One region of the Pantoea sp. SGAir0184 genome, then DNA from elsewhere that is predicted to be linked to it. Evidence: predicted binding sites of a transcription regulator. Region 1 holds the regulator's gene; each other region holds the start of a gene.

Region 1 (13,657 bases):
CAGCCAGGCCGTTGGCACTGGAGCGCAGATTATTTTGGTCGCCCGGCAAGGGAATGCGGCCATTTGCGACCTGATCCAGATAATCGATATCGCTCTGTACCACGTTAGCGCGGATGTGCGCCGTGCCGTAGGCTTTGGTGATGAAGGCGAAAGGAAGGGTCTCGTTGGGAATGCTGACGGCCAGCGCCACGCCTGCGGTGCCATTCGCTTTATCACCGCGCAGATCGCGCAGCTGATTGGCCATATCACCTGCCGCGGCTCTGACCTGAGGCGCACCGTTGATGATCTCCGGCAGCGTGATGTTGTTGATCACGTCACGATAGCGGTCCACCGTATCAGTAATTTCGTCTACGCGATCCACTAATTTGTCTTTGTCAGTAATCTGCACACCGGCTGAAGGAAAAATGATGCTGACGTTATCTTCAGGCTGCGCTTTGGTCATCAATGCCGGGTTAGCCAGCACTGCCGAGCTCCAGGTTGAGGAAGCGACACCGGTTCCCCCCATGGCATCGTTACGCGCATCGTACCAGGTGCCAGCAGCAAATGCTGATGAGGTAACAAATACCGCATTAAAACCAACAACATAAGAAATTTTCTTGCGTCTGAATAATGTCTTCACCATGAGTCTGCCATCACCTTTTACTTGTCGTGGACTGTCTCTACGACGGAATAGTTTATTAGCCCTATTCTGAACGCTGGCTAACGCTTTATTGCTGTGAATTGAAAGGAATTAGCATTGCTATTCGCAGAATTGGTCACGCCCGCACCATTCTGCTGTTGTTTTATGCAGAAATATGAACGTCAGCTAAATTGATGCCAGAAATTACTTAAAACCTTTTGAACCATAGCCACTAAGTCAGTGAGTTGCAAAGCAAAAAGATGGGTTAACCTGTGAGAAAAAACTCAGGAAGGAAAAGCATGGCTTAACAGAAGGAGGTACCAGGACGCAACGCGGCAGATAAGTGGCTGAAAGCTGGACATTTCCTGGATGATATAAGGTAAAAAAGCAATGGCAGCAGCGTAAAAGTTTGTGTGATAAAATAACATCACCCATCACCTGGAGAATGCTTATGCCAAACCTCACGCCCGAACAACTGCTCACGCAGGCTGAATCTCTGTGCCTTGACCGTGGCGTGCGCCTCACTACGCAGCGCGCAGAAGTGCTGCGCCTGATGGCGGAGCAGAACGGTTCCATTAGCGCTTACGATTTGCTGGACCAACTGCGCATCAGTGAACCCCAGGCGAAACCACCGACTATTTATCGCGCGCTGGATTTCCTGCTGGAGCAGGGGTTTATTCATCGGGTGGAGTCAAATAACAGTTATGTGGTGTGCCACCATTTCGACGAGCCGGCGCACACATCGGTGATGCTGGTGTGCGACAACTGTGCCGCCGTCAGTGAGAAGCACGCGCACGGCGTGGAAAAGATCATCGCCGGGTTGGCCGATCAGGCGGGTTTTACCTTACGTCATAGCGTTATTGAGGCGCACGGCCTGTGTGAAAACTGTGCCGAAGTGGCGGCCTGCACACAGCCGGGTAGCTGTCAGCACGATCATGAAGTGGAAAGTAAGAAGAAGGTGCGTAAAGGGTAACTGGCACGTCCGTGTGCCAGGCCGATCGTAACGATCAGCGGGTAGGAGCATCATCCTTAAAGCGGGAGACTTACCAGCGGTAATCTTTGTTTTGACTTTCCCAGTCTTTCAATTCACGTTCAGCTTCATCTTTGGCGTAACCGTAACGTTCCTGGATTTTACCCACCAGCTGATCGCGTTTCCCTTCGATCACGGTCAAATCGTCATCGGTCAACTTGCCCCATTTCTCTTTAAACTTCCCTTTAAACTGCTTCCAGTTTCCGCTCGCTTCGTCTTTGTTCATAACAATCCTCCACGTCTTCCTGAATGAGATGGTTTATTTCTCATGTAATGCCGGAAATAACCATATAACGCGCTACTTATCTGCGCCGTTTGAGATAATTATAGTAGCCGCTTCGGATTGTGCACGGAATTACAGATTATTCTGGTGCCTGCGCTGCGCTTATGGCTGACTAAACCAGCTGTCACGCTGCCAGTGGCGGCGCCACATCCATCCCAGCGTCAGGCCGCGCAGCGCCAGAAACACCGTGATCGCCAGCCATAAACCGTGATTCCCTAACCACGGCAGCGTTAGCAAAGTGATACCGAAACCGGCTGCTGCCATGATCATGCTGTTACGCATTTCGCGGCCGCGCGTCGCGCCAATGAACATGCCGTCCAGCAGATAACACCAGACGCCGACCAGCGGTAAAATTACCTGCCACAGCAGAAAGCGATCGGCCATCTCACGCAGCGGCTGCAGCGAGGTAAGCAATGCAACAATGTACGGCCCGCTGAGCGCATAAATAAGCGCAAACAGCAGCGCAACGATACCCGCCTGGCGACAGGCGGCATGCCAGATCAGCAGCAGCCGGCTGCGATCTTTTGCCCCTACCGCTTCACCCGAGCAGGCTTCCACCGCGTAAGCAAAGCCGTCCAGCGCATAGGCAGTAAACGTCAGGAACATCAACAGCACCGCATTGACCGCAACCACATCCGGTCCGATGCGTGCACCCAGCAGGGTCAGTGAGGCAAAGCAAATCTGCAGCATGAGCGAGCGCAGCATGATGTCGCGATTAAGGCGAAATAACCGCGCCGCGTCACCGCGCCAGCTGTTTTTCAGCAGTTTGAAATCGATGCCGCGCAGTTTCAGTACGCGCGCCACCATCCATAATCCCACTGCCAGCGTCACGTATTCGGCCAGCGCCGTGGCGGCGGCGGCACCGGCAACGCCCCAGTGCAATTTCAGCACCAGCAGCAGATCGAGCAGGATGTTGACCAGGTTTCCGACAATCAGCAGAACCATCGGCGCACGCGCATACTGCACGCCCAGCAGCCAGCCGAGAATCACCAGGTTAGCCAGCGTAGCCGGTGCGCTCAGCCAGCGGATTTCAATGAAGATCTGCGCCTGCTGCTGGACTTCCGCGCTGCCGCCCATCAGCGTTGCCGCCAGGCTACTGGCAGGAGAACGCAGCAGCGCCAGCAGCAACCCGGCGGCAAGAGCGATCAGCAGCGGCTGCATCAGTGCGCGCGCCAGTGCCTGTTTATCGCCGGCCCCGAACGCCTGGGCGGTTAAACCGGTGGTGCTCATACGCAGAAACAGCAGCAGCATAAAGATGAAGCTGGTTGCCGTGGTGCCTACGGCCACGCCGCCGAGGTAGATCGGGCTATCAAGATGGCCAATCACGGCGGTATCGACCACGCCGAGCAGCGGCACAGTGATATTGGAGAGGATCATTGGCAACGCCAGTCGCCACAGCGTTTTATCAGAAGAGGAAAATAGCTGCATCAGCCCCATCCCGAGGGTTACGGTAGTCGGCCTGAGCGAGCGCCTTACGGGCCGGGAACAAGAGTATGATTAAAGCAGACTGCGGCCAGCGCGCGAGCGCCGCCGCAGCGGGGGAGATCAACCGGGTTTCAGAGCCACTCGCCGTTGCGCACGATGCCAACGGCCAGCCCTTCCACGGTTAGCGACTGTTCACGGGTATCCACAACAATCGGCTGGAAATCATTGTTTTCCGGCAGCAGCTGGACAATCGCGCCCTGCTTCTTCCAGCGTTTCACCGTGACTTCATCATCGATACGCGCAACCACCACCTGGCCATTGCGCACTTCCTGCGTTTTATGCACCGCGAGCAGATCGCCGTCCATAATGCCGATATCTTTCATCGACATACCGCTGACGCGCAGCAGGAAATCGGCAGAGGGTTTGAACAGGTTGGCGTCGACCTGATAGTGGGCTTCGATATGTTCCTGCGCCAGCAGCGGTTCACCGGCGGCGACGCGACCGATCAGTGGCAGCCCTTCACTCGCCTCTTCTTCCATCAGCAGGCGGATACCGCGCGATGCACCGGAGACGATTTCAATGACACCTTTACGCGCCAGCGCTTTCAGGTGCTCTTCAGCAGCGTTAGGCGAGCGGAAGCCCAGTTGCGAAGCAATTTCAGCACGCGTTGGCGGCATGCCGGTCTGATTAATATGGTCGCGAATCAGGTCATAGACCTGTTGCTGCCTGCTGGTTAACGCTTTCATCCCGCCCCCTGGTTGTTTATACAGTCGCTGTGAGTATATACAGGTATTGGCGAAATGAAAACCGAAACAGAGGGAAAAATCAGCGGCTTGATGAATGTGGAATGTTTATCGCAAATGCGACCAAAGCAGCGCGATCCAGACAAACAGAGCCAGTAAGATAGCCAGCAGTACCGCCGCCGAGCCCATGTCTTTGGCGCGTCCCGCCAGCGGATGGCGTTCCTGACCAATACGGTCCACCACGGCTTCGATGGCACTATTAAGGATCTCAACAATGACTACCAGCACCACCGAGCCAATCAGCAACACACGCGTGATGATATCGACATCCAGCCAGCAGGCGATGGCAACCGCGACCAGTGCGGCAATCGCCTCCTGGCGAAAAGCGGCTTCATGCTGCCAGGCAGCGCGCAGCCCCTGCCAGGAATAACCGGCGGCTTTAATGATTCTCAGGAAACCGGTGACGTTATTTGCCATGTTGTGGAACCCTTAACTGTTTTTGACGTCAATGTCTGGGCGCGCGAGGTGGCACAGCCACAGATCTTCGCCGCACTTTCTGGTATGCTTGCCGCGCTTTGCTAACAAGAGGCTTCAAGTTGTCTATGTCAGGTTGGCGTAAACTCTATTACAAATTGTTGAATTTACCACTCTCTATTTTGGTAAAAAGTAAGGTCATTCCGACCGATCCGATCTCGGAACACGGTATCGATCCGACCCGTCCGGTGATGTATGTTTTGCCTTATGATTCAAAGGCGGACCTGCTCACGCTACGCGCACAGTGCCTGAAGCACGATCTGCCGGATCCGCTGGCGCCGCTGGAGATTGACGGCACCCTGCTGCCGCGCCACGTATTTATTCACGATGGGCCGCGCGTCTTCCCCTATTTCGTGGCGAACCCGGAGTCGGTCAAGCTTTTCCATGACTACCTCGATCTGCACCGCAATAATGCGGCGCTGGACGTACAGATGCTGCCGGTTTCCGTGATGTTTGGCCGTGCGCCAGGCCGTGAAATTCAGGGCGAACCGACGCCACATCTGCGTATTCTTAACGGTATACAGAAGTTCTTTGCCATCCTGTGGCACGGTCGCGACAGCTTTGTCCGCTTCTCGCCCACGGTTTCGCTGCGTCAGATGGCCACCGAACACGGTACCGATCAGTCGATCGCGCAGAAGCTGGCACGTGTCGCACGCATTCATTTTGCCCGCCAGCGGCTGGCAGCCGTCGGCCCGCGTCTGCCGGCACGCCAGGATCTGTTCAACAAGCTGCTGCAGTCCAAAGCAATTGAGAAAGCGGTTGAAGACGAAGCGCGCAGCAAGAAGATTTCGCATGAAAAAGCGCAGCAGAACGCCATCGAAATGATGGAAGAAGTGGCGGCGGATTTCTCGTACGAAGCGATCCGCGTGACTGACCGTGTGATGGGCTGGCTGTGGAGTCGGCTCTATCAGGGCATTAACGTGCACGGCGGCGAACGCGTGCGCCAGCTGGCGCAGGATGGTCACGAAATTGTTTACGTGCCCTGCCACCGCAGCCACATGGATTATCTGCTGCTGTCCTATGTGCTCTATCATCAGGGCCTGGTGCCGCCGCATATTGCTGCCGGTATCAATCTAAACTTCTGGCCAGCCGGACCGATTTTCCGTCGTCTCGGTGCCTTCTTTATTCGTCGTACCTTCAAAGGCAACAAGCTCTACTCCACGGTGTTCCGCGAATACCTGGGCGAGCTGTTCAGCCGCGGCTATTCGGTGGAGTATTTTGTTGAAGGCGGACGCTCGCGCACTGGCCGTCTGCTCGACCCGAAAACCGGCACGCTGTCGATGACGTTACAGGCGCTGCTGCGCGGCGGCAGCCGTCCTATCACCTTTGTGCCGATCTACATCGGTTATGAGCACGTGATGGAAGTCGGCACTTATGCCAAAGAGCTGCGCGGTGCCGCGAAAGAGAAAGAGGGCTTCATGCAGATGGTGCGCGGCCTGCGCAAGCTGCGTAACCTCGGCCAGGGCTATGTGAACTTCGGTGAGCCGCTGTCGCTGGTTAACTATCTCAACAAACAGGTTCCGGAGTGGCGCGACGCGATTGACCCTATCGATCCTCAGCGTCCGGCGTGGATGACGCCGGTGGTGAATGACATCGCGGCACGTCTGATGGTACGCATCAACGAAGCCGGCGCGGCCAACGCCATGAACCTGTGCGTGACCGCGCTGCTGGCATCGCGCCAGCGTTCGCTGACGCGTGAACAGCTGACGGAACAGCTGGAGTGCTACACCCAGCTGCTGCGCAATGTGCCGTACTCACCCGAGTCGACCGTGCCGGATCTCAGCGCTGAAGCGCTGCTCGATCACGCCATGGGCATGAACAAGTTCGAGACCGAGCAGGACAGTATTGGCGAGATCATCATTCTGCCGCGCGAGCAGGCGGTGCTGATGACCTACTATCGCAACAACATCCACCATATGCTGGTGATGCCGTCGCTGATTGCCGCTATCGTGCAGCAGCATCGGGAGATCAGCGAGGCGGAACTGCTGCGCCAGGTCAGCCTGGTCTATCCGATGCTGAAGAGCGAACTGTTCCTGCGCTGGGACAGTGCCGAACTGCCAGCCCTGCTGAATGCGCTCTGCGCCGAAATGGCGCGGCAGGGGCTGATCACCGTACAGGAAGGCCAGCTGAAAATGAGTGCGGCGCGTTACCGTACGCTGCAGCTGCTGGCGGCCGGGATTCGTGAAACGCTGCAGCGTTTCGCCATCACCTTCGCCATTCTCAGCGCCAAGCCGACCATTAACCGTGGCACGCTGGAGAAAGAGAGCCGCACGCTGGCTCAGCGTCTGTCAGTGCTGCACGGTATCAATGCGCCGGAGTTCTTCGACAAGGCAGTCTTTACCGCGCTGGTGCTGTCGCTGCGTGATGAAGGCTATATCAGTGATTCCGGTGATGCGGATGCTGAACGTACCAATATGATGTGGCAGATGCTGGCCGAACTGGTCACCAGCGATGTCCGTCTGACCATTGAGAGTGCCGTGGCGCACGACTAATGGACGACTGAAAACCGCGGCGCATCTGTCACACGCCAGATTGCGCCGCGGTTTTTATTGTCAGATTCAGGCGCGAAAAGAACGCGCTTCCCACTGCGACGACCGGCGCGCCGCCGGGGTTAATCATCCCGTCATCAGAACAGCGCAACAAACGGCTGGGTATTAAGCAGCACGCCAATAAACAGCACCAGACCAACGTAGTTGTTGTTAAGGAATGCCTGGAAGCACAGCTCACGTTCACGCCCGGCAATCAGTTTCTGCTGATGCACAAACAGCCCGCCCGCCAGCAGCAGCGACCAGTAAAACGCACCGTTCAGATGCAGTAAAATGCCCACCAGTGCCATCAGGCCCAGCGCGGCCAGCTGTAACAACCCGATAATCAGCTTGTCGTAACGCCCAAAAAGAATCGCCGTGGATTTCACGCCAATCTTCAGATCGTCGTCGCGGTCAACCATGGCGTACTGGGTGTCATAAGCCACCGTCCAGCAAATATTGGCGAGAAACACCAGCCAGCAGACAAAGGGTAAGGACTCACTAACCGCCGCCCAGCCCATCGGAATCGCCCAGCCAAACGCCGCGCCCAGCACCACCTGCGGCAGATGGGTATAGCGTTTCATAAAGGGATAAACCCACGCCAGCGCCAGCCCGCCAAATGACAGCAGAATGGTCATGCGGTTCATGGTCAGCACCAGCAGGAACGCCAGCAGACCGAGGCCAGCGAACAGCAGCTTCGCCTCTTTCTCCGTTACCGCGCCGCTGGCTAACGGTCGCGCGGCGGTGCGTTTCACGTGGCCGTCGACGTTACGGTCGGCGTAATCATTAATCACGCAACCCGCCGCGCGCATCACAAACACGCCAAGGACGAACACCAGCAGCACCGACAGCGGCGGAATCGCCATGCCGGACAGCCACAGCGCCCACAGTGTCGGCCACAGCAGCAGCAGCGTGCCAATCGGTTTATCAATACGCATCAGGCGACTATAGGCCTGCCATTTGCTCATGGTTAAAGTCTTTTGCACGGGGCGTTATCCTTGCTTCAGCGCGCGGTACAGCGGCGACGCCGGTAAAAACAGTTCAGTTAACAGCAGCGGTTTGCCGGACAGGCGCAGCCGCGAGCGGCGTCCCCACAGGTCATCAATCTGGCCCGGATCGATAAAATCACGGCTCAGCGTCGAGGAGGCAAACAGGTAGCGTCCCAGCGGTCGCGTGCCGAGATTTTGCAGCATCTGTTCCGGGCCGTTCAGCGTGCTCTCCGGCACCACGGTACGGCCAATCAGCCAGGGTTCATTGTCACCGCACAGCACGATTTCACGCAGCCAGAAGCGCGTGTCGGCAGGCAGAAACGCTGCTTCCTGCGGCATCTCATCGGCGGTAATGAACGCTTCCCGCAGCAGTTGTACGGTAACCTGCTGACAATGCTGCTCAAAGCGGCGTGTCATTGAGTCTTCTTCCAGCAGCCAGTCAAGCAGCGGCGGTGAAAGTAACGGGGAAGAGGCTGGCAGCCAGTGCAGTGCGCGTAACTGGCGCAGCGCGTCATGCGACATCAGGACATCTCCGGTAAAAAAGTTGCCCTAGTGTAGCGCACCGCGCTCAGCGTGACACATCTGCTTGTGCCACGCTGGCGTCGCGGGAGGAATTACTCGCGTTTCAGGCGGTTACTGTTGGCCAGCCACAGCGTCACCACCAGAATCAAAATGGCCGCCGAGTAGCACAACGTATCGAAAGGATTTTTATGGTCGACAATGATCAGACGAATAATCGCCGTGATGCCGATATAGACGAAGTAGCGCAGCGGAAAGTGATAGCCGGACTGAAAGTACTTCACAATCAGCGCGATAAACTCGAAATAGAGAAAGTAGATCACAATGCCTTCGATCAGCAGATACGAGGACGCCTGCTCACCGGTGCTGAACAGCACATTCGCCAGGTGAATGGTCTCTTTACCGAGAAACACCACCAGAATAACGGCCAGAATCACCAGGCCAATGTTCAGTACCCACTGTAATACCGAAGCAATAAGCTGCCCCGCCGCTGGTTTTGTTGTCATTATTTTGCGCCTCAGATGACGAGATTCTTCTGGCGCTATCATGCTGTAATGTGATCTAAATCACAATACATCACACCTCAACATCAACGCACAGCGCGTCATAACGCCAGTACTCGCAGTCGCAGTCAATCACCCGCTTATGCTGGTCACGGTTGATACGCGTAATCAGCAGGCCGGGCGTACCGCTCGCCACGTTCAGTGCGGGCGCCGCCCGCGCCGGAAGCGGACCGGGCACAATGGTAAACCGTGCGCCGCCGTAGTGAATGCCGTAGCGCTGGTCATACAGATCGGTCAGCGAGCGGGTGAGATCTTCACGCAGCAGACCGGGAAAGAAGGCCGGATTGAGGTAATGCTCGACGTACAGCACCGCGCGGCCATCAATGCGGCGCAGGCGGCGAATGCGGTACACCTGATCGCCTTCCAGCAGTTGCAGATGACGCGCAATTGCCAGCTGCGCCGGCACCTCGCGCGCCTCCATCACCTCAGTGCTGGCAATGCGCCCCTGCTGCAGCGCCATGGCGTGAAAGTGGCTGTGATGTGCCGGGTTATAGATGAGGCGCGGCGGCGCAATAAACCAGCCGCGCCGCAGTTCGCGGTAGATGACGCCCTGCGCTTCCAGCAGGCCAAGCGCTTCACGAAGCGTGATGCGCGTGGTGGAATATTGTTCGCTCAACGCGCGCTCGGCCGGCAATCGTCTGGTGACAAACTCTCCGTTTTCAATCCGTTCGCATAGTGCGGCGGCGATCACATCTGCGGTTTTCGACGACATTTTTTTCAGCCTCATTTTGGGGCAAATCTGCACTATGACAGTTCGATGACTACAATGTGACAAGGCACATCCCACGCTTTAGCGCGCTGAAACCGCATGTGGAACGACGCGCCACATCCCATTTCAACACCCCGGTCATAAAACCTTCATCTATCCGGGCTACATTGGCTCGGTTCTTGCTGGACTAGACCACGACGACCCAAAACTTACACCCGGAGCAATCGAGATGAAAGCGTTTATCTCTTCTGTAGTAGCCAGTGCCGTTCTGCTTGCGCTGCCCGCCGCGCATGCCGCCGATAACGATGTTGCCGCGCTGGAAAAAGCCGCGCGCGCCGAAGGCCAGGTGAACAGCGTCGGTATGCCTGACACCTGGGCTAACTGGAAAGATACCTGGAACGATCTCAGCACCAAATACGGTCTGAAGCACAGCGATACCGATATGTCTTCGGCGCAGGAGCTGGCGAAGTTTGCCGCCGAGCAGGATAACGCCAGCGCCGATATCGGCGACGTGGGCGCCGCTTTCGGTCCGATTGCCGTCGCCAAAGGCGTGGCGCAACCCTACAAACCGACCCACTGGGATCAGATTCCGGCATGGGCGAAAGACGCCGATGGCAACTGGATGCTGGCCTACACCGGCACCATCGCTTTCCTGATCGACAAGCAGCAGGTGAAAGACGCACCGCACAGCTGGGCCGATCTGAAAAAAGGTAAGTATGTGGTCACTATCGGCGACGTCGGCACGGCTGCTCAGGCGGCAAACGGCGTCCTCGCCGCCAGCTATGCGCTGGGCGGTGACGAGAAGAACATCAAGCCGGCGCTGGCATTCTTTGGCGAGCTGGCGAAACAGGGCCGCCTTGGCGTGACCGACCCGGTGATCGCCAACATCGAAAAAGGTGAGATTCAGGTCGCCGTGGTGTGGGACTTCAACGGCCTGAACTACCGCGATCAGATTGATAAAAATCGCTACGAAGTGGTGATTCCGTCGGACGGGTCCGTGACTTCTGGCTACACCACCATTATCAACAAATACGCCCGCCACCCGAACGCGGCGAAGCTGGCGCGTGAATACATTCTGTCGGATGAGGGCCAGATCAACCTGGCGAAAGGCTATGCGCGCCCGATTCGCGCCGAGCATTTAACGCTGCCGGCAGACGTGCAGGCCAAACTGCTGCCGCAGTCGGAATATAAAAATGCCCGTCCGATCAAAGATCAGGCTGCCTGGGATAAGACCTCAAAACTGCTGCCGCGCCTGTGGCAGGAGAATGTGGTTATTAACATGAAGCAGTAACGCAGACGTTCTGCCAGTCGCACATACCGTAGCGGCGCGATGTATCGCGCATCCGTTTTCCGGCAATGCGCAATACATTGCGCCGGTACCTATCACCAATTTTTACAGGGTGCGCATTCATGCGCACCTGAGGGAGCGGGGATGAAAACAATCCTGGTGGTACTCGATGGGCTGAGTAATCAGGTGGCGCAGCACGCCATGGGCTATCTGTTTGCCGAATGCAAACAGGGCAACGGCCACTATTACACGCTGACCTGCGAACTGCCGTCGCTGTCGCGTCCGCTGTACGAATGCATTCTGACCGGCATTCCGCCGGTGCGCAGCGGCATCATTCACAACGGCGTCAATCGCCTGAGCAATCAGCGCAGTATCTTCCACTACGCGCGCGACGCCGGACTCACTACCGCCGCTGCCGCTTATCACTGGGTGAGCGAACTGTATAACCGCTCGCCGTTCAACGCCGCGCGCGATCGCCACACTAACGCGCCCGACCTGCCGATCCAGTACGGCCATTTCTACTGGGACGACGGTTACCCCGACTCGCATCTGTTTGAGGATGCCGAAAGCCTGCGCCTGCAGCACGATCCCGATTTCCTGCTGATTCACCCAATGAACATCGACGATGCCGGGCACAAGCACAGCCTGTCATCACCGCAGTACCGTAACCGGGCACGAATGGCGGATGGCTATCTGTCGCAGTGGATGCCCGGCTGGCTGGCCGCCGGTTATCAGGTGATTGTCACTGCCGACCACGGCATGAACGACGATCGCTCGCACGGCGGTATTCTGCCGGAAGAGACGCAGGTGCCGCTGTTTGTTTTTGGCCGCGGCTTCTCGCTGCAGCCCGACCTCGAACCGCAGCAAACCGACCTGTGCGGCACCGTCTGCACCCTGCTCGGCGTCCCGCACGACAAACCGCTGTGTCGTGGTCTGCTGGCGGAGCCGCGCTGATGAAGGGCAAAACCCTGGCCTCGCTGTTGCTGCTGCCGTTCGTGCTGTTCTGGATCGCCTTCCAGCTCGCGCCGCTGCTGTGGATTGCCATCAACAGCTTCTGGAGCGATATCAATGAGCGCTGGGGCATCGATAACTACAGCGATATCCTCACTTCACCGTTCTACCTGCAGGCTTTTCGCCTGTCGCTGGATATTTCGCTGTGGTCGAGCGTTTACGGCCTGCTGATCGCGCTGCTTGCCGGTTATTCGCTGCACAAGCTCGGCACCGGGCGTTTTCAGCGCTTTTTGCTGTCGTTCACCAATATGACCAGCAACTTCGCCGGCGTGCCGCTGGCCTTCGCCTTTGTCATCCTGCTCGGACTGAACGGCTGCCTGACGCTGCTGCTGCGCCACTACGGCTGGCTGGACAGCTTTAAGCTGTTTTCGCGCGACGGCATGGTGCTGGTTTACACCTGGTTCCAGATTCCGCTCGGTATTCTGCTGCTCTACCCGGCGTTTGACGGGCTGCGGAAAGACTGGGAAGAGTCGGCGGCACTGCTCGGTGCCAGCCGCTGGCGCTACTGGTGGCACATCGGCCTGCCGATTCTGTTTCCGGCACTGCTCGGCACCTTTGTGATTTTGCTGGCCAACGCGCTGGGCGCCTACGCCACCATTTACGCGCTGACCACCGGCAACTTCAACGTGGTGCCGGTGCGCATCGCCGCGCTGGTGTCAGGCGATATCTCGCTCGATCCCAATACCGGCGGCGCGCTGGCGATGCTGCTGGTGCTGATTATGGCGCTGATTACCGTGGTGCAGCAGTATCTGGTGCGTCGCAGCTATCTGCATGCCCGCGTACAGGAGTCCTGACATGTCTCGCGTCGAAAAACTCTACCATCGCCTGATTGTCTGGCTGCTGCTGATTGTGCTCGCCGCACCGCTGCTGGCGACGCTGCTGTACGGCATCTCCAGCGAGTGGAGCGATACCATTCTGCCACAGGGCTTTACCCTGAAGTGGCTGACGCAGCTGTGGAGCGATCCGCGCTTCCTCACCGCGCTCGGTCATTCGCTGCTGATCTGCGTGGGTGCGCTGCTGTTCTCCCTGCTGCTGGTGCTGCCTGCGATGTTTGTAATCGCTTACTACTATCCAAAACTGGACGCGGTGATGAACGTGCTGATTCTGATGCCGTTTGCCGTGCCGCCGGTGGTCTCGTCGGTCGGGCTGCTGCAGCTCTACTCCTCGGGCCCGCTGATGCTGACCGGCACGCCATGGATTCTCATCGGCTGTTACTTCACCATTGCGTTGCCGTTTATCTACCGCGCCATTGCCAACAATATGCAGGCCATCAACCTGAAAGAGCTGATTGACGCGGCTCATCTGCTGGGCGCCAGCACCTGGCAGGCAGCCCTGTTTGTGGTGCTGCCAAATCTGCGCAAAGGGGTGTTCATTGCCGTGCTGCTCTCCTTCTCCTTTCTGATTGGTGAGTTTGTCTTT
Region 2 (13,657 bases), 530 kb from region 1:
CCGGCCATCGCCATTTCGGATGTCAGCCATCTCTCCTGCGTCAGCAACGATTTTGGCTACGACTACGTGTTCTCCCGCTACATCGAGGCGGTCGGGCGCGAGGGCGATGTGCTGCTGGGGCTGTCCACTTCGGGTAACTCGGCCAACATCATCAAAGCCGTAGAAGCCGCGCGCGCCAAAGGCATGAAAGTGATTACCCTGACCGGCAAAGACGGTGGCAAAATGGCCGGTACGGCCGATATCGAAATTCGCGTGCCGCACTTTGGTTATGCCGATCGCATCCAGGAGATTCACATCAAAGTGATCCACATCCTGATGCTGTTAATCGAAAAAGAGATGGTTAAGTGATGACGTGCTCCTCCCGCGCCCGCGGGAGGTTCTGATAAGGCGGTTGCTATGTGCGAATTGCTCGGGATGAGCGCCAATGTCCCCACGGATATCTGTTTCAGTTTTACCGGTCTGGTGCAGCGTGGCGGTGCAACCGGGCCGCACAAAGATGGCTGGGGCATCACCTTTTACGAAGATAAAGGCTGCCGCACGTTTAAAGATCCGCTGCCGAGCTACAACTCGCCGATTGCCCGCCTGGTGCAGGAGTATCCGATCAAGTCGCATTCGGTGGTGGCGCATATTCGTCAGGCCAATCGCGGCCAGGTATCACTGGAAAATACCCATCCGTTTACCCGCGAACTGTGGGGCCGCAACTGGACTTACGCGCATAACGGCCAGCTAAAGGGCTATCGCCAGCTGGAGACCGGGCATTTCCGTCCGGTAGGCGAAACCGACAGCGAAAAGGCGTTTTGCTGGATTCTGCATAAGCTGGCTGAGCGCTATCCGCGCACGCCGGGCAACTGGCCGGCGGTGTTTCGCTATGTGGCGGAACTGGCGGCGGAGCTGCGCCAGAAGGGCGTATTCAATATGCTGCTGTCTGACGGACGCTATCTGATGGCCTTCTGCTCAACGAATCTGTACTGGATTACGCGCCGCGCGCCGTTTGGCAAAGCGAAGCTGCTCGATCAGGATGTGGAGATTGATTTTTTGCAGCAGACCACGCCGAAAGACGTGGTGACGGTGATTGCGACGCAGCCGCTGACCGGTAATGAAACCTGGCACCGCATCGTGCCAGGTGAGTGGGCATTATTTTACCTGGGTGAGCGCCAGGAATGATTTCGACGCCGCTTCCGGCGTGGTCATGACCGGCGTGTTGTTCACCGCATACTGACCGGTTGCCGTCACGTTGACCGTTGGCGGCACGTGGTATTTGGCGAAGTAAGCATAGCCCGGCTGCAGTTCACGCCAGAAGCTGATGTAAGTCGAGTAACGATGACGCTGCATGTTGCTGTCGGTCATGCGGAACGGGAAGATGTTGACCTGCACATCCTGCTGACCGTTACGCAGCGCGGCGTTCACGTAAGTGAAGATCTCATCCATCGATGCGTTGGTCATGGCATAGCAGCCCACGGACACGCAATCGCCGTGAATCATCAGATAGTTACCGTTATAGCCTTTGGCGCGATCGTACTGATTCGGAAATCCGGTATTGATGGCGCGGTAAAAACGGCTGTCCGGCTTAAGCTGATTCATCTTCACGTTATAAAAGCCTTCCGGACTTTTAAAATCGCCCTGACGACGTTTCGGCCCGAGGCCGCCGGAGAAGTTACAGATGCGATAGCTGTCCAGCAGACGATATTCATTACCGATTTTGCCGTACAGTTCCAGCGTACGCTCTTCCTTGAAGATCTGAATAAATACCGGTGTACCCAGTAATTGTTTCTTTAACTCTTTGCTCACCGGAGCCAGCGGCTGCATTGGCTCAGGCGTCATTGCCCAGCTCAGGAGCGGCATAAGAATCATCGCAAACAATAATGCGATTCTGCCCATTCTGTGTGTACCTTGAAGTGAAGAGGAACGCTGACGCAGTGCGTCACTGTATTGCATTATCGGAAATATCCGCTACCGCAGCGCAACATTATCATTGTCTGGCGTTTAATCAAGCCGGAGTCCGAGAAAATGGTGCAATCCTAAAGGGAATACGACCACAAATTTGTAAACTTTAATCGCACGCGCCACAAATATTGCCGTTGTTTTTCTCTGCTGTATACTTATCCAGTATCCGGAGGGGCGTATGCGCAAAATCATTCATGTCGATATGGACTGCTTTTTCGCGGCAGTAGAAATGCGCGACGATCCTTCATTACGTGATATCCCGATTGCCATCGGTGGCAGCCGCGTGCAGCGTGGGGTGATCAGCACCGCCAATTATCCGGCGCGGAAATACGGCGTGCGCAGCGCGATGCCGACCGCCACGGCGCTGCGCCTCTGTCCCCATCTGAAACTGCTGCCCGGCCGCTTTGACGCCTATAAAGAAGCTTCGCAGCAGATTCGCGCCATCTTTACCCGCTATACGCCACTGATTGAGCCATTGTCGCTGGATGAAGCCTACCTGGATGTCACCGACAGTGAACACTGCCAGGGATCGGCCACGCTGATGGCGCAGGCGATTCGCGCCGATATCCTGCGTGAAACCGGCCTGACCGCGTCCGCCGGCATTGCGCCGATCAAGTTCCTCGCCAAAATCGCCTCAGACATGAACAAGCCAGACGGCCAGTATGTGATCACGCCGCAGGCGATGCCGGACTTTCTGCTGACGCTGCCGCTGAGCAAGATTCCCGGCGTCGGCAAAGTGGCCACCAAAAAGCTGGAAGAGATGGGGCTGCGCACCTGCGCTGACGTACAACAGGCCGATCTGGCGCAGCTGCTGAAGCGCTTTGGAAAATTTGGCCGCGTGTTGTGGGAGCGCAGCAACGGCATCGACGATCGTGACGTGGTAGTGGAGCGCGAACGCAAATCACTGGGCGTCGAGCGTACGCTGGGTGAGGACATTCATCACTGGGAGCAGTGTCTGGAGATTATTGATTTTCTCTACGCCGAACTCGATCGCCGTCTCAGCGCGATCCGCCCGGATAAGCAGATTGCACGTCAGGGCGTAAAGCTGAAGTTCAACGATTTCCAGCTCACCACCCAGGAGCATGTCTGGCCGGTGCTGAATAAAGACGACATGATCGCCGTGGCGCGTCAGGCCTGGGACGAGCGCCGCGCCGGACGCGGTGTGCGGCTGGTGGGGCTGCACGTCACGCTGGTAAATCCGCAGCTGGAGCGCCAGCTGGTGCTGGGGTTGTAACGGCTGAGCTGCCGCTGGAAGAGAGCTACAGCGCGGTCGCCTGACGCGGCACCGTTACCGTAAATAAAAAATCCTGCCCGGAGGCAGGATTTTTTTTATCGCAACGGCGTTACGCTTTTTCCGGCACCACGTTCAGCAGCGCGGTCAGCAGTTTCCAGTACAGACCGACGCTGTCGATGTGCACCTGCTCGTCCGGCGAGTGTGGACCGGTGATGGTTGGCCCAATCGACACCATGTCCATGTCTGGATACGGTTTTTTGAACAGACCGCACTCCAGACCGGCGTGAATCACCTGAATGTTTGGCGTCTTACCAAACAGCGCTTCATAGGTTTTACGCGTCAGCGCCATGATGGGCGAGTCGGCATCCGGCTGCCAGCCCGGGTAACCGCCTTTCGGCGCGGTTTTCGCCCCGGCCAGCGCACCCAGCGAGGTCAGGGTTTCGACCACCCAATCTTTACCGGTGTCGATCAGCGAGCGAATCAGGCAGATGATCTCGGCGCTGTCCTGCTCCATGGTGACCACGCCGACGTTAAGCGAGGTTTCCACCACGCCTTTCGCCACGTCCGAGTTGCGAATCACACCGTTTGGCGTGCTGTTCAGCAGGTTAATGAAGCGATCGCGGCTGTCTGCGGTCAGCGCCTGGCCCTGATGCGCCAGCGGCTCGCTCAGCACGGCGACGTTCTTCTCTTTACTGCCCAGCTCATTCTGCAGCGTGGCCTGGAAATGGGCGGCAGCAGACTTCAGCGCATCCACTTTATGGCTGTCGATGGCCAGCGTAGCGAACGCCTCGCGCGGAATCGCATTGCGCAGCGTACCGCCGGTGAACTCAATCAGACGGATATCCAGCTCAGCCGCGTGCACGGCAAGGAAGCGCGCCAGCAGCTTGTTGGCGTTGCCGAGACCAAGATGAATGTCCGCGCCGGAGTGACCACCTTTCAAACCTTTCAGCGTCAGCTTCAGGGTTTCGAAACCGGCAGGCACGGCCTCGCGGCTCAGTGGCAGGGTAGTGATAAAGTCGATACCACCGGCGCAGCCCATGTAGATCTCACCTTCCTCTTCCGAGTCGGTGTTGATCAGGATGTCCGCCTGCAGCCAGTTTGGTTGCAGACCAAAGGCGCCGTCCATGCCCGACTCTTCGGTCATGGTCAGCAGCACTTCCAGCGGACCGTGGGTCAGGCTGTTGTCAGCCAGCACCGCCAGCGCAGAGGCCATACCGATACCGTTATCCGCACCCAGCGTGGTGCCGCGCGCTTTCACCCACTCGCCATCAACGTACGGCTGAATCGGGTCTTTGGTGAAGTCGTGTACCGTGTCATTGTTCTTCTGCGGCACCATATCGAGGTGCGCCTGCAGCGCCACCGGAGTACGGTTTTCCATGCCTGCGGTAGCAGGTTTACGAATCAGGATATTGCCGACCTGATCGCGTTCAACCCAGAAACCTTGCTCTTTAGCCCAGCCAACAACGTATTCGGCCAGCGCTTCTTCATGGTAAGAAGGGTGCGGAATCGAGCAGATTTTTGCGAAGATATCCCACAGCGGCTGCGGGGAAAGTTGAGACAATTCAGACACAACGCGTCTCCTGTGTCAGCGCGGCGGACATACCGCTCGCACGCGGGTTTCCAGTGAAAGATCGCCGTCAGCACATCTGACGTGATGGGCCAGAGAATATCACTGTTTCCTGCCGGGTGCGCCATCGGGCGCGCTAAAAACCTGCAACCGATGTGACGGGTGCTGGTTTTTAACGCGTCAGATCCTTATAATCTCGCGCAACCTTTTCCCCCTTGCATATTTTTAAGCCAATCTCATTGGCCGGGATTCCTTTTATGAGCGAAAAATACGTCGTTACCTGGGACATGCTGCAGATTCATGCCCGTAAACTGGCCCAGCGCCTGCTTCCTGTGGAACAGTGGAAAGGCATCATCGCGGTCAGCCGCGGTGGTCTGGTTCCGGCATCGCTGCTGGCGCGTGAACTGGGGATTCGCTACGTCGATACCGTGTGCATCTCCAGCTACGATCACGATCACCAGCGTGAAATGAAAGTGCTGAAGCGCGCAGAAGGCGACGGTGAAGGTTTTGTGGTCATCGACGATCTGGTGGATACCGGCGGTACCGCGCAGGCGATTCGTGATATGTATCCAAAAGCGCGTTTCTGCACCATCTTCGCCAAGCCGGCTGGCCGCGCGCTGGTGGACGACTATATTGTCGATATTCCGCAGAACACCTGGATCGAGCAGCCGTGGGACATGGGCGTGGTGTACATTCCGCCGATTGTAAAAAGCTGATTGATGCAACGCAAACAACGCCCGGTTATGCCGGGCGTTGTGCTTTCTGCGCCTCGCGCCCGTGCGGCGGGTGCAGTACACTCTTAGCCATCTATGCGACTGCCGCAGGAGAAGCTTAAGATGGCCGAGAAAAATCTCAGCGAAGAACTGTTCAAACCCCGCTTCAAACACCCGGAAACCTCCTCGCTGGTGCATCGCCAGCACCACCCGACGGCGCAGGTGCACAATGCCCTGGAAGGCGATACCCAGCGCGGCTGGTATCGCATGCTGAATAAGCTGCTGTGGACGTGGCGCGGCCTGGCGCCGCAGGAGATCAGTGAAGTGCTGGCGCGCATTGCCGTCAGTAAGTTTGAACACACCGACGAAACGCTGCTGGACACGGTGATTGGCTATCGCGGCGGCAACTGGAACTATGAGTGGTCGAAGCAGGCGGCGCTGTGGCAGCAGCGTGCAATGCAGAACGCCGATCAAGATGAGGCCGGCCAGCAGTGGCTGCATGCCGCCAGTCTCTACAGCCTGGCCGCGTATCCCTACATTAAAGGCGATGAGCTGGCGGATCAGGCGCAGGTGCTGGCGAATCGCGCTTATGAAGAAGCCACCCAGCGCCTGCCCGGCGAGCTGAAATCCCTGACCTTTCCCATCAGCGGCGGCAGTCCGGTCACCGGCTTCCTGCATATGCCGGCGCAGGCCAGCGCGCCGTATCCGACCGTGCTGCTGTGCGGTGGCCTCGACTCGCTGCAGAGCGACCATTACCGGCTGTTTCATGATTATCTGGCACCGCGCGGCATCGCCATGCTGACGCTGGATATGCCGTCGGTGGGTTTCAGCAGCAAATGGACGCTTAATCAGGACACCAGCCAGCTGCATCAGCAGGTGCTGCGCGAGCTGAGCAACGTGCCGTGGATTGACCACACGCGCGTGGCGCTGTTCGGTTACCGCTTTGGCGCCAACGTGGCGACGCGGCTGGCTTACCTTGAGGTGCCGCGTCTGCGCGCGGTGGCGTCGCTCGGGCCGATGGTGCATCACGTGTTTGTCGATGCGCAGCGCCAGCAGCAACTGCCGGATATGTATATGGACATGCTGGCCAGCCGGCTGGGCATGTCGTCGACCTCCGACAGCAATCTGCGCATCGAGCTCAACCGCTATTCGCTCAAAGTGCAGGGCCTGCTGGGTCGCCGGACGCCGGTGCCGATGCTGGCCGCTTACTGGCCCAACGATCTGTTCAGCCCGGAAGAGGAGGCGCAGCTGATCGTCAACTCCTCGGCGCAGGGCAAGGCGTTGGCGATTCCCGCCACGCCAGTGTTTGCCAGCTTTGATAAGGCGCTCAATCAAATTTGCGACTGGCTGGCAAAACAGTTGCAGCGCTAACTGGCGAAATACGCAGACTCTGCTACAACTTATCTTCGGGAAAATACGTGCGGTGGCGTTTTGCCGCCGCGCTGCGTTTTATACGGTTTATTTGAGGGAGAGAGTTAGCATGACGTTACCGAGTGGTCACCCCCGTAGTCGCCTGCTTAAGCGCTTCACCGAATTGGGGCCGTACATCCGTGAAGGACAGTGTGAAGAGACGCGTTTCTTTTTTGATTGCCTGGCGGCGTGCGTCAACGTCAAACCGGCGCCGGAAAGCCGCGAGTTCTGGGGCTGGTGGATGACGCTGAACGCCTATGAAGATCACTTCACCTACGAATACCACTTCGGCCTGTTTGATAAAGACGGCGACTGGAGCGTGGCCGCCATCAAGGGCAAAGAGAACAATGAGAAAGTGGAGAGCACGCTGCGTAATTTCCACGAGCGCCTGAAAGCCACGCTGCATGAGTTTAAGCTTGATCTCAGGCCCGCGGCGGGGTTCAAAGAAGAGCCGGTTAAACTCAGCGCCTGAACCTGAGTCAGACCAGAATAAGAAAGAGCCGGTGATGAGCCGGCTCTTTTTTTACAGACACAGACAGGGTAATGCTGACGCTTAGAACTGGTAGGTCAGACCGACCGCCACCACGTCATCGCTGTTGATGCCCAGCGGGTTGTTGTCATCCAGCTGGTTGATTTTGTAGTCAACCATGGCCGACATGTTTTTGTTGAAGTAGTACGTCATCGCCACATCGACATATTTCACGATGTCCGCATCGCCAATGCCTTCAATGTCTTTGCCTTTGCTCTGCACGTAGCCCAGCGATGGACGCAGACCGAAGTCGAACTGATACTGCGCAACCACTTCAAAGTTCTGCGTTTTATTCGCCACACCGCCCGTGATTGGCGTCATGTTGCGGGTTTCAGAGTAGGTTGATGCCAGGTAGATGCTGTTCGCGTCATATTTGATGCCCGCGCCCCAGGCTTCCGCTTTGTCACCACGGCCCAGACGGGTCGCCACGTCCTGCGAGTTGGTACGGTCAGCAGAGGAGATCGCACTCATCAGGCTGACACCGCTATCGCCGAGGGTGTAACCCAGTGACGCACCGTAACCGTCGCCGTTCTGCTTAGGAATCTCTGAACGGCCGTTGGCGCTGGTGGAATCGTTCTTGCCCTGATACTGCACCGCGAAACGCAGGCCATCCACCAGACCGAAGAAATTGCTGTTGCGGTAAGTGGCGACGCCAGAAGTACGGCCCAGCATGTAGGTGTCGGTGTAGGCGCTGTCGCCACCGAATTCTGGCAGCACGTCGGTCCATGCCAGCACATCGTAAACCACGCCGTAGTTACGACCGTAATCAACAGAGCCGTAGTTACCAAACTTCAGACCGGCAAAGCCCAGACGGGTTTTGTTACCGATGTTAGCGTCGGTGTTGGTTTCTGCGCGGTTACCCTGGAACTGATATTCCCACTGACCGTAGCCGGTCATCAGGTCGTTAATCTGCGTCTGCCCTTTGAAGCCCAGACGGATGTAAGTTTTGTCGCCGTCAGCGGCTGCGTTGTCGCTGAAGTAGTGCATGCCTTTCACACGACCGTACAGATCCAGTTTGTTACCGTCTTTGTTATAAACTTCTGCGGCTTGTGCGGTTGAGGCCAGAGCCAGCGCGGAAACGATGAGTGCCAGTGTGCTTTTCTTCATTTTGCTATCAATCCCAATGAGTAAAATTTGTTGTACCCGTGAAAAGGTTTGTAAAACACGGGACGTTTTACCGACTGGCAATGAAGGTTTTATGACATTTTTTCTGATTTCTTGTTAATCGCGAACTTTTGGTCTACCCGCTTGTCAGGCGTTTTTTGTGCTTTTCCCCTTGCCGCTGTTGGCTTCCTTGCTGACTCCTGTTAAAACGTCCCTTCGCAGATTTTTTTCTTACATGGCAGGAAAAACATGAGTGGCAGTCAGACCCTGGTGGTCAAATTGGGTACCAGCGTCCTCACCGGCGGATCGCGCCGGCTGAACCGGGCGCATATGGTGGAGCTGGTTCGGCAGTGTGCACAACTGCACGCCGCCGGTCATCGCATTATCATCGTCACCTCAGGCGCGATTGCCGCCGGTCGCGAACACCTTGGTTACCCGGAACTGCCACCGACCATCGCCTCAAAGCAGCTGCTGGCTGCGGTGGGGCAGAGTCGTTTAATCCAGCTGTGGGAGCAGCTGTTCTCCATCTACGGTATCCATATCGGGCAGATGCTGCTGACGCGCGCCGACATGGAAGACCGTGAACGCTTCCTCTACGCGCGCGATATGCTGCGCGCGCTGCTCGACAACCATATCGTGCCGGTCATTAACGAGAACGACGCGGTGGCAACCGCAGAAATCAAGGTTGGCGATAATGACAACCTGTCCGCGCTGGCGGCGATGCTCGGCGGTGCCGATAAACTGCTGCTGCTGACCGATCAGCCTGGCCTGTTTACCGCCGATCCGCGCACCAATCCCGAGGCAGAACTGATCAGCGATGTGCATCAGATTGATGATGCGCTGCGCACGCTGGCTGGCGGCAGCGTCTCCGGTCTCGGCACCGGCGGCATGGCCACCAAACTGCAGGCGGCGGATGTCGCCTGCCGCGCCGGCATTGACGTGATCATTGCGGCCGGCAGCCGCCCGGATGTAATCGGGGATGTGCTGCACGGCAAACCGGTGGGGACGCGCTTCCACGCGCAGCAGTCACCGCTGGAAAACCGCAAGCGCTGGATCTTCGGCGCGCCACCAGCGGGCGAGATCACCATAGACGACGGCGCGCTGGCGGCGATGCTGGAGCGCGGCAGTTCGCTGCTGCCGAAAGGCGTCCGTGACGTGCAGGGCAATTTCTCGCGCGGCGAAGTGATCCGCATTCGTAACCTGCAGGGGCGCGATATCGCCCACGGCGTCACGCGCTACAACAGCGATGCGATGCGCATGATCGCCGGTCATCACAGTCAGGAGATCGGTGAGATCCTCGGTTACGAATATGGCCCGGTTGCGGTGCACCGCGACGATATGATCGTCAGTTAAGGAGCGGATGATGTTAGAACAGATGGGTAAAGCGGCGCGTGAAGCGTCGTACAAACTGGCGGAGCTCTCCACCGAACAAAAAAATCAGGTGCTGCTGACCATCGCCGATCGGCTGGAAGCGGAAAGCGCCGACATTCTGGCGGCTAACCAGCAGGATCTGGCCGATGCGCGCACTAACGGCATGAGTGCGGCGCTGCTCGATCGTCTGACGCTTAACCCGCAGCGCCTGAAAGGCATCGCGGATGATGTGCGCCAGGTGTGCCGTCTGGCCGATCCGGTTGGCCAGCTGATCGATGGCGGGCTGCTCGACAGCGGCCTGCGCATTGAACGACGTCGCGTGCCGCTCGGCGTGATCGGGGTGATCTACGAAGCGCGCCCGAACGTCACGGTCGATGTGGCGTCACTGTGTCTGAAAACCGGCAACGCGGCGATTCTGCGCGGCGGCAAAGAGACCTGGCGCACCAACGCCGCCACGGTGCGGGTGATCCAGAACGCGCTCATTGAGCATGGTTTACCGGCAGCAGCGTTGCAGGCGATTGAGAACCCGGATCGCGAACTGGTGAATCAGCTGCTGAAGCTCGATCGCTACGTTGACATGCTGATCCCGCGCGGCGGTGCCGGGCTGCACAAGCTGTGCCGCGAAAATTCCACCATTCCGGTGATCACCGGCGGTATCGGCGTGTGCCATCTCTATCTCGACGAAACCATGGAGACGGACGCCGCGCTGGAGGTGATTGTTAACGCCAAGAAACAGCGTCCCAGCGCTTGTAACTCGCTGGAAACCCTGCTGATTCATCGCGATCAGGCCGAACGCTTCATTCCGGCGTTTCTGCAGCGTATGGCGCAGGAGAACATTGCGCTGCACGCCGACGAAAACGCGCTGGCGCTGCTGCAGCAGGGCCCGGCCAGCGTGGTGGCGGTGCAGATGCACCAATACGACGATGAGTGGCTGTCGAACGATCTAAACGTCAAGCTGGTGGCGGACCTCGATGAAGCGGTCGCGCACATCCGCGCGCACGGCACCCAGCACTCCGACGGCATTCTGACGCGCAGTATTGGCAATGCCAATCGCTTCGTGAATCAGGTCGACTCATCGGCGGTATACGTCAACGCCAGCACCCGCTTTACCGACGGCGGCCAGTTCGGTCTCGGCGCTGAAGTGGCGGTCAGTACGCAGAAACTGCATGCGCGCGGTCCGATGGGCCTCGAAGCACTCACCACCTACAAATGGATTGGCTGGGGCGACGATACCCTGCGCCGTTAGTTTTCTCTCCGGCATCATAATGGGCACCTGACGCGGTGCCCTTTTTGATCGCTTTCGATCCAGTTATTTTCAGAGCTTTTCGTTTTATTCCTGTCATCTGTGGCGCGCCTGCGGCTTTTCGCCCATTTTTTGCTGTGGGTGCTGGTCTCAGCGTTACAGAACAATCCTGAAAACCCCTGTCAGAACAAGCTGTCAGAGATTCATTACTGGTTTCCACCAGGGCGAAGAGGATAATGATCGTCCAGCTTTATTGATAAAAGCGGTTGGGTAGTAAACTAGCGGTAATATAAAATGAACTGGTAGCAAAAATGAAAATAACATTCAGTCTTTTACTGATGGCAGACTATTAACTGATGGTTAAAAAAGAGAGTACGAGACAAGCTTTTACTGCCAGGCTGATTGCCGCATGCGAGAGCGCGGGAATTGTCGGACATGGACGGAACAAACAGGTCGCTCAGGCACTGCAACAACGGGGATGCAGGATCTCAACTCCAGGGGTCTGGAAATGGTTTAACGCGCAATCCATTCCGGATGACAGTAATCTGCTGGCGCTCAGCCAGCTGTTAGGCGTGCGCGTGGAGTGGCTGCAGTTCGGCATGGAAAAACCGGATGTGGCGCTTGCCCGTCAGCGCCTGATCGATCCGCAGCACATGTTCCGCGTCGAAAGCCTGGACATCGGGCAACGCAGCGCACAGGGTATTGTCGCGCGCGACGAACTGGTCGAGACCATTCAGGCGATTGAATACGGTCTGGATGAGGCGCGCGTGCTGTTTAACGGTCGTCCGGCCGAAAATATCCGGCTGATTGCCCTGAACAGTGACTCCATGGCCGGTACTTTTGCTCCGCGCGATCAGCTGTTCGTCGATATCAGCGTGCACCGCTTCGACGGTGACGGCATCTATCTGTTCAATCTCGACAACCAGCTCTACCTCAAGCGGCTGCAGTTACAGCACAAGAAGGTGGCGGTGATCTCCGACAATAAACGCTACGAGACCTGGTATCTGACGCTGGACGAAGCGGCGTCGCTGCAGGTGATTGCCCGCGTCATCATGAGCCAGGCGCGTGACTATCAGATTCTGGGCTGAGCAGCAGTGCGCTAACCGGCAAAAAAAATAATCCGGCTGAAATCAAAAATTTAACTGACGGTAAATAAAAAATTAACCGTCAGTGTTTGCCAATGCATTAGAACCTGTTAATAATTTGACCATAGATGGACGACATCTCTGCTCCCGGATGAGCCCGCTCTTAAACAATTGAGGCGCTGCACAAGCGCGAGACAACCCACCCAAAGTCAGTGAATTTTGGGATGGGGTGGATACGCACTTAGCAGCGTCGTCAGTTGTCCTCTGCTTTCACTCTCCTCTGCTTACGCCTGGCCGTTTTTTACGGCCGGGCAAGCCAGTTGCGGGTGATTGCAGAGGGGCCACGGACGTCCCGGTCTGTGCCGAATCGCCGTGCTCACCACCCCATCGCCAAAGACTCATTCACAGGAGGAGTTATGGCGATTATTCAATATGGCAAATCAGTCTTTAGCGGAAACGCGCGCACCCGTCGCCACCGGCGGCGTCAGCCGCTCAGCCGACTGAAGCGCAGCATCGACAGTGCCCTGGGCCTGGAGTGTGATAAGATCACCCTGCGCACCGCTGAGCGCATCTGCCAGCGGGAAATCCGCTCCCGGGTAGACCGCGCAGTACTGGCGCCCACGCGGCCCTGCAACGACAACCCCAGCTTTGATAACTGCTGTTTGCCCCATGTTCATTTGTACGCCGTGCGTTAATTCTCTGCTGTTTTCCCAGTTCTGAACGGAACGTTTCACCTTTCCTCACTGTTTAGTTGCGCTTGAGCGTTGCGCTTAACGGCTGCCTGTCGCCCGGCGCAACCGATCAGCGAGGTTTATGTGTTGTGGTTATTTGCGCAGCTTTTCATGCCGTTGCGCCCGTCAAAGAGGAACCGTTATGAGCCAAATCATTGCCATTTTGAATTTCGAAGAGGGATACCGCGAAGCGCCTTACCTCGACACGCAGGGGTTTCCCACCGTTGCGGGCGGTATTCGCATCGGGCCGAAAGGCGCGTCGCTCAGCCACTATATCTTCCGCGTGCCGCGCCGCGTTGGTGACGTGTGGAAGCAGTGCATCGTTGAGGGCAAGGTGCAGGAGATGCAGCAGCGCGCGCTGGTGCAGCAGGCACTGAGTCAATGCAACGAGGCGCGCAGCGATGTGCTGATCAGCATGGCCTACCAGATGGGCGTCGACGGTCTGGCGCTGTTTCGCGGCATGCTCACCGCGGTGACGCAACGCGATTTCGACGCGGCGGCGAACGCCATGCTCGATAGCCTGTGGGCGCGGCAAACTGCGGGGCGCGCCCGGCGTCATGCCGAAGTGATGCGCACGGGCACCTACGACATTTATCGGGGGCTGTTATGAACATGCGCTGGCTGTTGTTCGTTATCGCCGTACTGGCGGCCATCATCCTGCTGCTGTTGCTGCAGCGCTTCACCACGCTGGAGTTTGTTAAACACGCGCGCCTGCTGTTTAAAACC
Region 3 (5,032 bases), 1.9 Mb from region 1:
TTGAGATTGACCCGCGATCAGTCACTGAACTAATTGACCGCTATGAAGGTATCACGGGGCTGCCTGACAGTTGCACACCAGCAGGAACGCAGACGCAGCAGCAGCGCCGTCAGCGGCTTGATGCAAAGATAAATCTGGCTGGTGGAATAAATGAAGCCTTCTTTCGCGCACAGCTGAATGCACTTGGATATACCGAGGCAACGATAACGCGCTATCCCAAAAGTAGTTTCACATGTGTATCAGACTGTACAGAATCCCTTTATAGCGATGAATGGCGTTATTACTGGCGAGTAAATATTCCATCCGCCGCGAAAATTAGCCCGATCACCTGCATCAGCAACTGCTCAGACTCAATCCGCACATGGGGTGAAACTGTAGTGGAGTGTGTTTTGAGCAAACTTGCTCCTTCGCATACCTACGTAATATTTTTATACACGGAGTAATACATGCATCGTATTGATACTTCAACTGCTCAGGTAGATAAATTTGGTTCAGGCAAAAACGGCTTCACAGGTGGAAATCCTCAAACCGGTGAATTACCTACTGCGCTTGATGCGGATTATTTTGACGCCATCCAGGAAGAAATTTGCGGCCCAATTGAAGCTGCAGGTCTCGAACTTGATAAGAGCAAGAGAAACCAACTCTTAATTGCATTAAAAGCCCTTTTTTTGCAACCGGTAAACGTTCTTAACGAAATCAAGCTACTTGGTCCGTCTTCACAAGCTAAAGCGGTAGATAATTTAGGTATCCGTAACACCCTCTCGGGTGTAGTCGGCAATTCCCGTAACCTGAATATGATAGTAACATCGGCATCAGCAACAGCGACAGTTACTGCTGATGAAATTATAGTCGGAACAGCGCTTGGGGGAAGTCAGTACAGAATCGGTAATTTCAGTAAAACAATTAACCTTGCTACTACTGGCGCAGGTGGAATTGATACCGGATCGGCCCCATCACCAGGATTTGTTGGGATTTATGCGATTTATAATCCAGTGACTAATGCATCTGCTCTGCTTGCAGTAAATGCAACCTCTGCAATTGTGCCGGAAGTTTATGGAGGCGCTAACATGCCTGCCGGTTACACGGCTTCTGCGCTGGTTAACGTGTGGCCTGTAGTCAGCGGTCAACTTAATGTTGGAATTATGGTGGACAGAGAAATATCTTATCCGCCAGGAACGGTACTGACCACATCCACCACCACATCATCCTTTATACCTACATCTGTTGCTTCAGCTGTTCCACTTAATGCAAAGAAAGTAAAGGGTACAATTCAGGCTGGATCTACTGCATCAAGTGCTTTGATATTCCAAGTTGCCTCAGACTCATCAGCAACAAGCGCTAGTTCCTGCGTATTAAACTCCGCAGCTGCCGGGAATATGGCTAACACATTTCCATTGATTCCCATAAAGAATCAATCTGTTTTTTACAGGGCGACGAGCACGGGAGGGACACCAACTTTCATCATTGGCATAACAGGTTATAGCATCTGAGGACGATATGAAAATTTTCGTGCAGTTTAGAGATAAAAATGAAGATGAGATTGTTTCTTACTTCATGAGCGCTCAAAATCATGATGTTTATGAAAATCTTGGCGAAATAGAAACTAATGATGAAAGGTGGAAAAAATACTTTGAATCCCTTCCACCATACGTTCAGGAATTGCTGCCTCAGCCTGACTAATTTAAGGCCATGGATGGCTTGTTATTTGCCCTAATCCTGTGCCTTAAATCCATCACGGGTTTTTCTATAAATAGATAGGATGGTATGGCCAACGCTATTGATGTAAAGATAATCATCATGGCTACCACAGGGCTCTGTGTATCAAGGCCTAGCTTCCCAGCAATAAAAAGCAAGAGGAAATGATTGAGATATACTCCGTAACTGATATTACCCATGAATGAATCAATGGATGATTTTTTTATTTTTGATGTGAACCACACAACTGGAGCGCCAAAAACAGCTCCAGCTAAAACGGATTTATTTATGGTTTTGTCGCCTGGCTGGAAATAAATATACAACACAAGCAAAGCAAAGGCGAATGCGTAGCCAATAAAGAGCATTTCCTTTTCCCTACATTCATTTCTGCTATAAATAAAACCACCCATTAAGAATATAAACAACGTTCCAGGTAGCAGCCTGTAAGCGAAGGCGTTCGTGTCTATTGCTCCTAAGTAAGCCAAAAAGAATACCAGCATTGAAAAATAGAACGCAATCTTTTCCTTTTTATAAATTAGGATGAGTGGCAACGCTAGGTAAAAAGTCAACTCCAATCCAAGCGACCACCCCTGAGGCATGATCATTCCATTCTCAAGCCCGAGCATATAAAAATCTAGCGGTATCATCAGGTAATTGAGGATTATTTTCAGCCCGCTTAAGTCTGTCAAAAACGGCGATGCGGGCCTTAACAATAATATAAATACCAGTGAAGTTGTTAGGTAAAATAAAAATTGAGGGAATAATCTAAGTATTCTGTCTACATAAAACCCCCCTAAAAGACCTATATCACTGTAGCTTTTTTTTACCAATGCCGTCATTGCAAACCCACTAATCATAAAAAATGACACAACAGCGGATATGCCCTGGTTTATGCCAAAAAAGGTAATTCCTGCGTGAGAGAGAAGGACTAAAACTGCCAGAAAAAGACGGTAAGCACCCATGATGATTTAATAATCCTTATGATTTTTTCTAATCCTACCAGACTCATCGAATCCAGGCCATGCAAAACAAACCCTTAGCCAGCTTATCTATCTGCAACAGGCTTAAAAAAGCCCCGGCGACGGGGCAGAGGTATGCCGCGCCGATCTGAGCAGGCTACGGGGTGGGTATTTTCAGGGTAGAACGCAGCGGGAAGCGGAGCCAGGCGGCAGGCGAAAAAAAGCCCGAACGGATATTCGGGCGGCATCAGTTCCGAGCCAAACATCCCTGGTCTTGGCATTGTCTCGTCGAGCGGCTAAATCCAGCCATACCTGGCTGAAAAACAAGGGTAATCTACTCTCAAACGCAGCAGCATTGCTGTGTTACCCATTCATCATAGTCTGTGGGGAAAAGCGTAACGTTAAGATTGCGTAAATACATGAAGAATTTTTGGCCTCATGGTTTACCCACCAATAGCACAAAAAAATAAATATCCTTACCCGCCAAAGGCTTTACAAAAACCTCAACCGCAGCGGCTTGATCATTTTCGGTGATTGATATTACTGTATTTATATACAGTAACCTTTTGAGATCACGAAAATGGAGCTTTTAAGACCAGCGGAAATCCGCGCCATTCTGGAGTTGCCACTCTATGTAAGCCGCGTGCCATGCGGCTTCCCGTCGCCTGCGCAGGACTACGTTGAACAGCGGATCGATCTCAACAACCTTCTGGTGCAGCATCCCAGCGCGACCTATTTCATCAAGGTCAGCGGGGATTCGATGATTGAAGGGGGCATCAACGATGGCGACATGCTGGTTGTGGACAGCTCACTTAAAGCCGGTCACGGCGATGTTGTCGTTGCCTCCCTCGCCGGTGAATTCACCGTGAAGCAGCTGATGCTGCGCCCCTTCCTACATCTCAAGCCGATGAACTCGGCACACTCCATAATCCCTATCGATGATGCCGATCAGTTCGAAGTTTTCGGCGTGGTGCGTCACGCAATAAAAAATATAGGCCAGTAGATGTTCGCGCTCGTGGACGTTAACTCGTTCTACGCCAGCTGCGAAACGGTGTTCAGACCAGACCTGCGCGGAAGGCCGGTAGTTGTGCTGAGCAACAACGACGGCTGCGTTATCGCGCGCTCTGCAGAGGCAAAGAAAATCGGCATCAAAATGGGTGATCCCTTCTTCAAGATGAAGGATGAACTGCGCCGGCACAGAGTACAGGTGTTCAGCTCTAACTACGCGCTTTACGCCGACATGAGCAATAGGGTGATGACCACGCTGGAGGATATGGCGCCAGCAGTAGAAATCTACTCTATTGACGAAGCTTTCATGAACCTGACGGGCATGCGCCGCTACAAGCCGCTGGAGGAATACGGGCGCGAGATTCGCGGGCGCGTATATCGTGAAACGCACCTGACCGTAGGCGTTGGCATCGCGCAGACTAAGACGCTGGCAAAGCTGGCTAATCACGCTGCCAAAAAGTGGACGCAGACCGGCGGTGTTGTTGATCTGTCCAACGTTGAGCGCCAGCGTAAGCTGATGGCGCTGGTACCGGTTGAGGATGTCTGGGGTGTTGGCCGGCGCATCAGCAAGAAGCTTAACGCGATGGGCATCGAAACCGCGAAGGACCTGGCAGAGCAGAGCACCTGGATAATCAGGAAGCATTTTAACGTTGTGCTTGAGCGAACAGTCAGGGAGCTGCGCGGCGAGCCATGTCTTGAGCTGGAGGAGTTTGCGCCGACAAAGCAGCAGATCGTCTGTTCACGTTCGTTCGGCAGCCGGATAACTAAATACGAGGATATGCGCGAAGCTGTATGCAATTTCGCAGCGAGAGCTGCTGAGAAGCTGCGCGGAGAGCGTCAGTACTGCCGCCAGATTGCCGTGTTTGTCAGAACCAGCCCGCACGCGGTGGATGAGGTGTTTTACGGCAATCAGGCGATGGGCAAGCTACTGACCCCGTCCAATGACTCCCGCGACATCATCCGCGTCGCTATGGAGGCGCTGGACCGCATCTGGCTTGACGGCCACCGTTACATGAAAGCAGGTGTGATGCTGGGCGATTTTTTCAGTCAGGGCGTCGCACAGCTCAATCTGTTCGATGAATTTCAGCCACAGCCTAACAGCGAGGCGCTGATGCGTGTTGTTGACGGGCTTAACCAAAGCGGGAAGGGGAAACTATGGTTCGCAGGACAGGGCATACAGAAATCCTGGGCGATGAAGCGCGAAATGCTGTCACCGGCATACACCACAAGGTATTCGGACCTACCCGTTGCGAAGTGACGTTTGTGATGCAGCCGCTTCATCAGATATTGCCAACGAGCAGATCATGCTTCGTCAGGGAACTGAAAGGGCGGACATGTATTGTTGATGCGATGAGGATGCCGCAAAGCGG

What was found. Region 1 encodes LexA, which represses DNA repair genes until DNA is damaged. Its sites were predicted from a motif close to TNCTGTATGTACATACAGNA; they were not measured.
Region 2: a site for LexA is predicted at 2,090-2,109, ahead of dinB (DNA polymerase IV). Genes of this name have one in related genera too.
Region 3: a site for LexA is predicted at 3,196-3,215, ahead of umuD (translesion error-prone DNA polymerase V autoproteolytic subunit). Genes of this name have one in related genera too.

Annotation. Positions count from the first base shown of each region.
Region 1 is NZ_CP028050.1:3,831,762-3,845,418, forward strand. Features, by position in the region: gene traF (conjugal transfer protein TraF) at 1-622, opposite strand, end outside; gene zur (zinc uptake transcriptional repressor Zur) at 1,071-1,592, shown strand; gene C1N60_RS18170 (CsbD family protein) at 1,663-1,875, opposite strand; gene dinF (MATE family efflux transporter DinF) at 2,035-3,360, opposite strand; gene lexA (transcriptional repressor LexA) at 3,489-4,103, opposite strand; gene C1N60_RS18185 (diacylglycerol kinase) at 4,209-4,577, opposite strand; gene plsB (glycerol-3-phosphate 1-O-acyltransferase PlsB) at 4,703-7,126, shown strand; gene ubiA (4-hydroxybenzoate octaprenyltransferase) at 7,261-8,127, opposite strand; gene ubiC (chorismate lyase) at 8,152-8,670, opposite strand; gene psiE (phosphate-starvation-inducible protein PsiE) at 8,763-9,173, opposite strand; gene C1N60_RS18210 (UTRA domain-containing protein) at 9,244-9,942, opposite strand; gene C1N60_RS18215 (ABC transporter substrate-binding protein) at 10,169-11,230, shown strand; gene C1N60_RS18220 (alkaline phosphatase family protein) at 11,372-12,181, shown strand; gene C1N60_RS18225 (ABC transporter permease) at 12,181-13,032, shown strand; gene C1N60_RS18230 (ABC transporter permease) at 13,034-13,657, shown strand, end outside.
Region 2 is NZ_CP028050.1:3,306,053-3,319,709, reverse strand. Features, by position in the region: gene lpcA (D-sedoheptulose 7-phosphate isomerase) at 1-348, shown strand, start outside; gene C1N60_RS15835 (class II glutamine amidotransferase) at 397-1,164, shown strand; gene dpaA (peptidoglycan meso-diaminopimelic acid protein amidase) at 1,135-1,878, opposite strand; gene dinB (DNA polymerase IV) at 2,123-3,178, shown strand; gene pepD (beta-Ala-His dipeptidase) at 3,288-4,748, opposite strand; gene gpt (xanthine phosphoribosyltransferase) at 5,003-5,461, shown strand; gene frsA (esterase FrsA) at 5,582-6,829, shown strand; gene crl (sigma factor-binding protein Crl) at 6,939-7,340, shown strand; gene ompC (porin OmpC) at 7,422-8,504, opposite strand; gene proB (glutamate 5-kinase) at 8,751-9,854, shown strand; gene proA (glutamate-5-semialdehyde dehydrogenase) at 9,865-11,118, shown strand; gene C1N60_RS15785 (S24 family peptidase) at 11,472-12,203, shown strand; gene C1N60_RS15780 (transcriptional antitermination N peptide) at 12,617-12,895, shown strand; gene C1N60_RS15775 (lysozyme family protein) at 13,074-13,541, shown strand; gene C1N60_RS15770 (DUF7940 domain-containing protein) at 13,544-13,657, shown strand, end outside.
Region 3 is NZ_CP028050.1:1,925,968-1,930,999, forward strand. Features, by position in the region: gene C1N60_RS08990 (YmfQ family protein) at 1-443, shown strand, start outside; gene C1N60_RS08995 (hypothetical protein) at 447-1,490, shown strand; gene C1N60_RS09000 (hypothetical protein) at 1,498-1,680, shown strand; gene C1N60_RS09005 (acyltransferase family protein) at 1,677-2,657, opposite strand; gene umuD (translesion error-prone DNA polymerase V autoproteolytic subunit) at 3,235-3,657, shown strand; gene C1N60_RS09015 (Y-family DNA polymerase) at 3,658-4,920, shown strand; gene C1N60_RS09020 (hypothetical protein) at 4,926-5,032, shown strand, end outside.